Regions from separate parts of the Corynebacterium occultum genome, predicted to be linked through region 2. Evidence: predicted binding sites of a transcription regulator. Region 2 holds the regulator's gene; the other holds the start of a gene.
The links. Region 2 encodes LexA, which represses DNA repair genes until DNA is damaged. Its sites were predicted from a motif close to CGAACANNTGTTCG; they were not measured.

Region 1 (4,198 bases), 1.1 Mb from region 2:
CCGAGAAGGTCCGCGAGGCAGGTGGCCTCTACGTGCTGGGTACTGAGCGTCATGAATCGCGCCGCATCGATAACCAGCTGCGTGGTCGTTCCGGTCGTCAGGGTGATCCGGGTACCACCCGTTTCTACCTCTCGATGCGTGATGAGCTCATGGTCCGCATGGTCGGTCAGTCCATGGAGAACATGATGAACCGCCTCAACGTCCCCGATGATGTCCCGATCGAGGCGAAGATGGTGACCAACTCCATCAGGGGTGCCCAGGCGCAGGTAGAGAACCAGAACTTCGAGATGCGTAAGAACGTCCTGAAGTACGATGAGGTGCTCAATGAGCAGCGCAAGGTCATCTACGCCGAGCGTCGTGAAATCCTCGAAGCCAAGGACCTGGGCGAGAACATCCAGTTCATGATCGATGACACGATCTCCGCCTACATCGACGGTGCCACCGCCACGGGTTATGTGGAGGACTGGGATCTCGATGAACTGTGGAATGCCCTGGATGGTCTCTACGGCCCCACCTTCACCTGGCAGTCGCTTCTCGACGGCACGGAGTACGGCTCTGCAGGCGAACTCAGCGCCGCAGATCTCAAGAAGGCCATCCTGGCGGATGCCCACCGTGAATACGATGAACTCACCACCAATGTCTCCGCCATCGGCGGGGAGCGTCAGATGCGCAATATCGAGCGTCAGATCATCCTCCCGGTGATCGATCAGAAGTGGCGCGAGCACCTCTATGAGATGGACTACCTCAAGGAGGGCATCGGCCTGCGTGCCATGGCTCAGCGCGATCCCCTGGTGGAGTACCAGAAGGAGGGTGGCGACATGTTCAACGCCATGAAGGACGGCATCAAGGAGGAGACCGTCCGCCAGCTCTTCCTGCTGCGCAAGCAGTTCGCGCCGAAGGAAGAGACCGTGGAGGCCTGACCTTCAGATGACACGGAAGGTGCGCAGCCGCCAATGACTGCGTCCCAACCGTGTCAGACTGGCGGTGAAACCGTGCGGCTGGCCCGCCACGGTGGCACTGCCGAAAATTTCCTCGCCACGCAGATGCAGGGAGTCCAACCGGACCGGCCCTCGGGGGCCAGGCAGTGCGCGGCGGGCGGTGACGTGGGCTCTGACGCCCACGTCGAAACGTTTCCGGCTCAGATGCTGTGGCGGACGGATCCCGAAGGCCGTCTCCAGGGCGATCATGGTCAACTGCCTGGCGGTGCCCTGAATCTCCTCCGCCGTGCTGTGCGGCGGCAGGGTTTCCTTCGGGCGAGCTGGAGCGGAATGAAGAATTTTCAGGTGACTGAGACCTGGAAGCGGAACCAACAAAACATCTCCCTGTATTTTCGGACAGGGCAGAGCGACAATGGGCTGGGTATCATTGTGGCACAACAACGCGGTGAATGAAGGAGTAAATGTGCGTGGACTGATTGTGGATTATGCAGGTGTCCTGGACGGCACCGAGGAGGACCAGCGTCGCTGGCGCAACCTCTTCGCGGCCGCCCGGAAAAACGGTGTGGGGACCGCCATCCTCTCCAATGACCCGGGTGGCCCCGCAGCTGAGCCGATCCATGAGTGGGAGCTGCGCGGCATTGTCGACGCCGTCCTGCTCTCCGGGGAGATCGGCGTCGAGAAGCCCGAGACCGAGGCTTTCCAGATCGCGGCGGACTCCATGGAGCTGCCGATGAATGACTGCGTGCTGGTGGATGATTCCATCCTCAACATCCGCGCCGCCGTCGAGGCCGGGCTGGTGGGTGTCTACTACCAGCAGTTCGACCGGGCGATCGTGGAGATCCAGAACCTCTTCGACATCGAAGGAGAGTTCTAGAGCGTATGCGTGTCTACATCCCCGCCACCTTCGCCATGCTCACTGAGCTGAGCGAAAACTCCGTGTTCACCGCCCGCTCCGGCTGGGGTTTCGCGCTGACCCCGGCCCTGGTAGAGTTCTACACCTCCGGTGATGAGGAGGAGATCGCGGACGCCGCCTTCCAGGACGCCGCCGAGGCCTCCCTGCGTCTGCTGGCCATCGGTGATGAGGAGAAATTCCCGCACCGTCGCATCGTGGTCACCGTTGATCTGCCCGATGAGCAGGTGAGCCTGGAGCCGGAGAACGGCGAATCCGTGGTGAAGCTCTCCCCGGCGCAGATCCAGCTGGATCAGGTTGCCGCCCTGCATGTGGATCTGGCCGAGGCTGAGGAGCAGACCAAGGCCGCCATCGCCGTCATCGACGCTTCTGACCTGGGTGACACCGATGCGGAACTGACTGTGGGTGATGCCCAGGACAACCTCATGGCCTGGTATGACCCGAGTGAACTTCCCTTCCTCATCGAATTGCTCTGAGCAGCAGTTATATCTGCTGAATTAGTCTGAATGGGCTCCCGCTTTTGGGGGTCTTTTCGGCTTTGTGGGGGAGGTCCGTGTCCGGGGCCCCTGCTAGCGTTCGATTTCGAACACATGAGCTAGTGGGTCAGGGAGGGAAGCATGATGGCCGAGGAAGCCTTCTTCACGGTCAATGATCAGGGGAGTCCACTCGCCAGGTACGGGCGGGAACAGGTGCAGCGGGAATTCCTGCTCTGGGATCACATCAGTCCGGGGGAGGGGGTTGATGCGGACGCCAGTGCCGCGATCATCGCCTCGGCGCTGGGTATCTCAGCGCATCGCGCCGAAAGGCTGGGTGATGTCGTCGCCTTCCTTCGCCGCCTGCCCAGGTTGCGGGCCCTGCAGCTGGAACTCTTCCATCTGGACATGTACCGCCTGGAGGGGATCTGGCGGGTGCTGCAGGTGGCCAAGGATGAGCTCCTGCCGGAGATCGACGGCCTCCTGGTGGAGCTGCTCACCCCGACCCGGCCCCAGCAGGAGCTGCTGGGTCGGAATGCGATCATGAACCGAATCAAGGCCATGCTCGATGAGCTGGACCCGGAGATATCCACCAGGGAGAAGTCCACCCGGGATTGTCCCGAGGCCACCACCCACCTGCGTCCGGATGGCATCGGGGAGCTCAATGCCACCTATTCGGCGGAGATCGTCTCCGAGATCGACCAGCTGATCCGGAAGAAGGTGGAGGAGACCGGGTTGAACCGGGCGGATGCCCTGCTGGAGCTGATCCGGGGTGTCGGCCAAGTGAGAGTGGTGCTCAATGTCTACACCGCCAAGGATGTGCCTGAGGCGCCGGTTTATGTGCCGGGGGTGGGCTGGCAGGATGCCACCGTCTCCGCGGAGCTGCGGGAGCGTGCCGAGCAGATCCGGGATCTGGATGGGGCGGCGCAGGAGGTGGGCACCGCCTACCAGGCATCCCCGAAGTTACGGGCCTTCCTGATCGGCCGGGACGGTTACTGCCGGTTCCCGGGCTGCACGGTGCCGGCGCAACGCTCCCAGGTGGAACATTGTGCGGACTACGCCAAGGGTGGGGCCACCTCAGCCGCCAACTGCGCCATGTTCTGCCAGCACCACCACAACATGAAGACCGATGGGCGTTTCAGCTATGAACTGCACCCCGAAACCGGGGAAGCCCTCTTCAACTTCCTGGACGGCACCGTGATCTCCACCATGCCACAGGGACCGATCGCCCCGGAGGGCGCGCGCTGGGTGCAGACGGTGGGGCAACGCCGTGAGCAGCGCCGAAAGCGGGCCCGCGAGGAAGCCACGCGCGTGATCGTGGAGGAGCGGAAAACTGAGCCGGAACCACCTTTTTGAAAATGGGGCTTTGCTGTGGACAAAGGAACCTACGTTGCCGTAGGCTACGGTCTCGTAAGGTAAGCGGATTAGGAAAGAACGGTTCTACATGGCATCCACCACCCGCGATGGTCTTGGACGGGCACGTGACGTGCTCCGTCGTTTCACCACGCCATTGCTGCCCGATGACTACACTCAGCTGATCAACCCGCTCTGGTCCACCAGGGAACTGCGCGGCAAGATCGAAGTGGTTGAAACCGCGGCCGATGACACTATCCATCTGGTGATTTCACCGGGCTGGGGTGTTCCGGTCGATTTCGAAGCAGGCCAGTATATTGGTATCGGCGTACAGATAGACGGACGTTACACTTGGCGCAGCTATTCACTGACCAACACCCCCGACACCACGGCGGGACACTTCTCCATCACCGTCCGCGCGGTGGAGCGGGGTCGCCTCTCCAACCACCTGGTGGGCACCGCCAAGGCGGGGGACACCGTTCGTCTGGCAGCCCCGGCAGGTGACTTCCACCTGACCAACCCGA
Region 2 (4,198 bases):
GCTAAGCCTGGGGGCCTGACTCCCACAGCCACAAGGCATGTGAAGCTCAAGGACGAGGTCGCCCAGGAGTTTGAAACCAGTAACCACATGGCTGGCAGGGATCAGCTGACCACGTTGCTCAACCAACGGGGTGTCAAAGTGTCCATTGGGACCGTGGGGGCAATTATGAACGAATTAGGACTGCGTGCCAGGGGCGATGCGTGCCTGGAAGAACACCACGGTCAACGACCCAGCAGCCCGGACTGAGCATATTAAAAATCATATGATCGACAGCCACGGGAAACGAGACTTTATCGCTACCGTGCCTGGGACCAGGCTCGTTGGTGACATCACCTACCTAAAGACTGGCTCAGGGTGGCTATATCTGGCCACTGTGATCGATTTGGCCACGCGAATGGTGGTGGGATGGTCGATGGATTCAAACATGCGCACACCATTGATTACCAATGCGTTGGCCATGGCCCGTGATCATGGGCGTCTTCATCCCGAGGGTGCAATTTTTCACTCGGATAGAGGATCTCAATACACCTCCGGGGAATTTCAGACGTGGTGTGCCGGCAATAAGATCACCCAGTCGATGGGAGTGACCGGGGTGTGCTGGGATAACGCAGTGGCGGAGAATTTCTTCTCTCACCTAAAGACCGAAATGTATCGCCATTATGACTTTAAGAATCACCTGTCAGCCCGGACCGCGGTGATGGACTATATCGAGGGATGGTACAACCGGCGCCGGCCTCACAGTAATAACCAGGGACTGTCGCCGGCGAATGCTTTGGCCTCGTATCAACAGCAGTATGGATTAGCAGCAGCGTAAGAAGAAAAATCAATCAAGCTGTCTCAAAAACTTGACGAGCGCAGTTCGAGACGGCCCGCGAACGTCGACACACAGCAGCCATCGGGATGATGAAAAACTGAGGCTTCACGGCTCCCCACCCAACTTTTCGGCAGTGTCCTCAGGAGTGACCATGAACTCGTGCGCAGCCTCGGGTTAACACTCCGACTCAGGGCTGGGTGCGGGAGCGGCGGCGCATCAGCCGGATCTCAGACTCGAAATCCTCGGCACTCTCGAAAGACTTGTAGACCGAAGCGAAACGAAGGTAGGCAACTTCATCCAGCTCCCGTAGCGGTTCCAGGATGGCTAGGCCGATCTCATTAGCATGCACCTGGGAACTACCGTGCCCGCGGACGGACTCCTCAACCTCCTGTGCCAACCGTTTAAGGGCGTCATCGGAGACATCGCGACCTTGGCAGGCACGACGAACTCCGGTGATGACCTTGTCGCGGCTGAAGGGTTCGGTGACACCATTACGCTTGATCACCAGCAGCACAGCTTTTTCAATGGTGGTGAATCTACCCTTGCAGGAGCTGCACTCCCGGCGACGTCGGATGGCGGAACCCGCCTCAATGACGCGGGAGTCGATCACCCGGGAATGATCGTGGTGACAGAAGGGGCAGTACACGGGAGTTTCAGAACCTCTCTACAAGGACGGCCGGGGCGGAAGCGGTTGGCACGCACCAACTTCATAGCGTACCCCTGTGCAGATCAACCGAGCGAGACCGACCTTTCACTGATCGGCAAGGTCGAAGTCGGCATCGGTTCCTCCAGGCTGGCACCCAACAACAGGCCGAGAACCAGCAATAGTCCGAAAGCCACTCCCGCAAGGTATGCCTGGGCGGCCTCCCCCAGTTGCAGGACCTTGGGGAGCTTGTCCCGGTTTTTGGAAACCTGCTCACCTGGGATTAGTTCTCCTGTTCGATTTTGGCGGGAAAGGCGCCGCACCCCAACCCCGGACGAAAGGTGCGGAACCCCCTCTTTCGGCTCCCACACGGCTGCAGCAGGAACAATTCCCGAGCTGAGGGAAGGGCTCATTTTCGCTGTTTGAACACGGTTAAGGGAGATGCTCATCATCGGATCCTTTCGTTCATGGGAAATCTTAGGCACCCGCCCCACCACTTCACCACAACTTTAGTTCAGGTGTTCGAATACATTTTTCTGTTCGATTTATAACACGCTCTCGAACACTTGTCCAGAATAAGACTCCCCTTTCTCGAACATTCGTGTTAAATTCGAATGCAGATGGGGCAGCGTTCGCCCAGATCAAGGCCAACTGATTCGAACACCCCACCTCGTAGCCACGAGGTACCCCAGCTGAAACGGCCGACCACGGACCATCGCAGGTCCAAACCTAAGGAGCTTTCGACATGGCCCGCGCCAGAGCCAAGGCAACATCTTCGAAGACCGCCGCCAGCGGCAAGAACCCGATGGTGGACCTCTCCGACCGTCAGCGCCGGATCCTTCAGGTGATCCAGGATGCGGTGGTCCTGCGGGGTTACCCGCCGAGCATCCGGGAAATCGGTGATGCCGCCGGCCTGCAGTCCACTTCCTCGGTCGCCTACCAGCTCAAGGAGCTGGAGAAGAAGGGCTACCTGCGCCGTGACCCCAACAAGCCACGTGCGGTGGATGTCCGCCATCTCCCCGGCACCGAAATTCCCAGGAACAACAGATCCGCCAAGGCCACAGCAGACTCTGAGATCCCCGCCAACGCCAGCTCCGCCAGCTACATCCCGGTGGTCGGTTCAATTGCGGCAGGCAACCCGATCCTCGCCGAGCAAAATGTCTCGGACTATTTCCCGTTACCCGTGGAGATCGTCGGCGAAGGTGAGCTCTACATGCTCCAGGTCGTGGGGGAATCCATGCGCGATGCCGGCATCCTTGACGGCGACTGGGTGGTCGTCCGTTCCCAGCCGGTGGCTGAACAAGGGGAGTTCGTGGCAGCCCTCATCGAGGGCGAGGCCACCGTCAAGGAGTTCCACAAGGACTCCACCGGAGTCTGGCTGTTGCCCCACAATGACGCCTTCTCCCCGATCCCCGGCAATGACGCCGAAATCATGGGCAAGGTGGTTTCGGTGATGCGCAAGCTTTAGGGCGACCCCAGCAAGGGGTCGGCAATCCCCTTTCCCACCCCCGGATGGCATCTGAAAATGCCCGCATGAGTCTGCCACCCAAAAATTTTCCAATTAGATATTTAACCAGCTCAGAGATGATTTTTTGTGCCGGGCCCAGGTTTATCCTCACCCCGGAGAGGGGTGCGACGGAGCCAGGTCCCCTGCTACTGCCGGTGAAAGTGGGAGAATCGGAAACTAATGGATCGATTCAAGCCCGTGTGACCTAAAGGACCGAGGAAGTTGGATGTACGCTGAGGAACGCCGTCGCCAGATCGCTTCGTTGACCGCTGTTGAAGGGCGTGTCAACGTCACCGAATTGGCAGAACGCTTCGAAGTAACCGCCGAAACTATCCGTCGTGACCTGGCTGTGCTTGATCGCGAGGGGATCGTCCACCGCGTCCACGGCGGGGCAGTGGCCAGCCAGACTTTCCAGACCACCGAATTCAGCCTGGACACCCGATTCCGTTCCGCTTCCGCAGCAAAGTCTGCGATCGCCCGCACTGCACTGGATCAGCTTCCCGCCGTCGGTGGCAGCATCTTCCTGGATGCCGGCACCTCCGTCACGGCACTGGCCAACCTCATCACCGAACAACCCCGCGCCCGGGAATGGTCGATCGTGACCAATAGCCTGGTCACTGCCCTGAACCTTGCCAACGCAGGCCTGACCGAGGTGCAGCTGCTCGGTGGCAGCGTTCGGGCGATCACGCAAGCCGTGGTGGGTGACACCGCATTGCGCACCTTGGCGCTGATGCGCGGCGATGTCGCCTTCATCGGCACTAATGCCCTGACCCTGGATCATGGTCTCTCCACCGCAGACCCTCAGGAAGCTGCCATCAAGGCAGCCATGGTCACCAATGCCCACAAGGTGGTGGTCCTCTGCGACTCCACGAAGCTGGGCAATGACTACCTGGTCAGCTTCGCCGGCATCAATGACATTGACGTGGTGATCACCGATGAGGGCGCTCCGGAAACCTTCATCGAAGCCCTGCGGGAACGTGAGATTGACGTGATCATCGCTCACTGAGCTGATCCCCGCTTAGTCCGGCGCCCCTGTGGTTGTTCAAGAGCCCCGGGCCAGCCCTGCCTTTCAGGCGGTTAGCCGCGCGGGGCTTCCGCTCGCTGGCCACACATCATCGAGCCCCGGGGACATCAAGCAGATGGGCCGCCACCTCGCGGGCCTGCTGCGCCGTTGCAGCCTGCACCACCGCTTCCGCTGCTCGTTGGCAAGCCGCCATGCTGACCCTGGAAAGCT

Region 1: a site for LexA is predicted at 2,432-2,445, ahead of COCCU_RS03400 (HNH endonuclease signature motif containing protein). Genes of this name have one in related genera too.

The regions. Positions count from the first base shown of each region.
Region 1 is NZ_CP046455.1:715,443-719,640, forward strand. It holds gene secA (preprotein translocase subunit SecA) at 1-920, shown strand, start outside; gene COCCU_RS03385 (hypothetical protein) at 924-1,310, opposite strand; gene COCCU_RS03390 (HAD family hydrolase) at 1,402-1,812, shown strand; gene COCCU_RS03395 (DUF6912 family protein) at 1,818-2,324, shown strand; gene COCCU_RS03400 (HNH endonuclease signature motif containing protein) at 2,466-3,677, shown strand; gene COCCU_RS03405 (ferredoxin reductase) at 3,766-4,198, shown strand, end outside.
Region 2 is NZ_CP046455.1:1,792,841-1,797,038, forward strand. It holds partial or broken gene COCCU_RS08365 (IS3 family transposase) at 1-814, shown strand, start outside; gene nrdR (transcriptional regulator NrdR) at 1,002-1,460, opposite strand; gene COCCU_RS08375 (hypothetical protein) at 1,544-1,906, opposite strand; gene lexA (transcriptional repressor LexA) at 2,263-2,925, shown strand; gene COCCU_RS08385 (DeoR/GlpR family DNA-binding transcription regulator) at 3,191-3,970, shown strand; gene ptsP (phosphoenolpyruvate--protein phosphotransferase) at 4,077-4,198, opposite strand, start outside.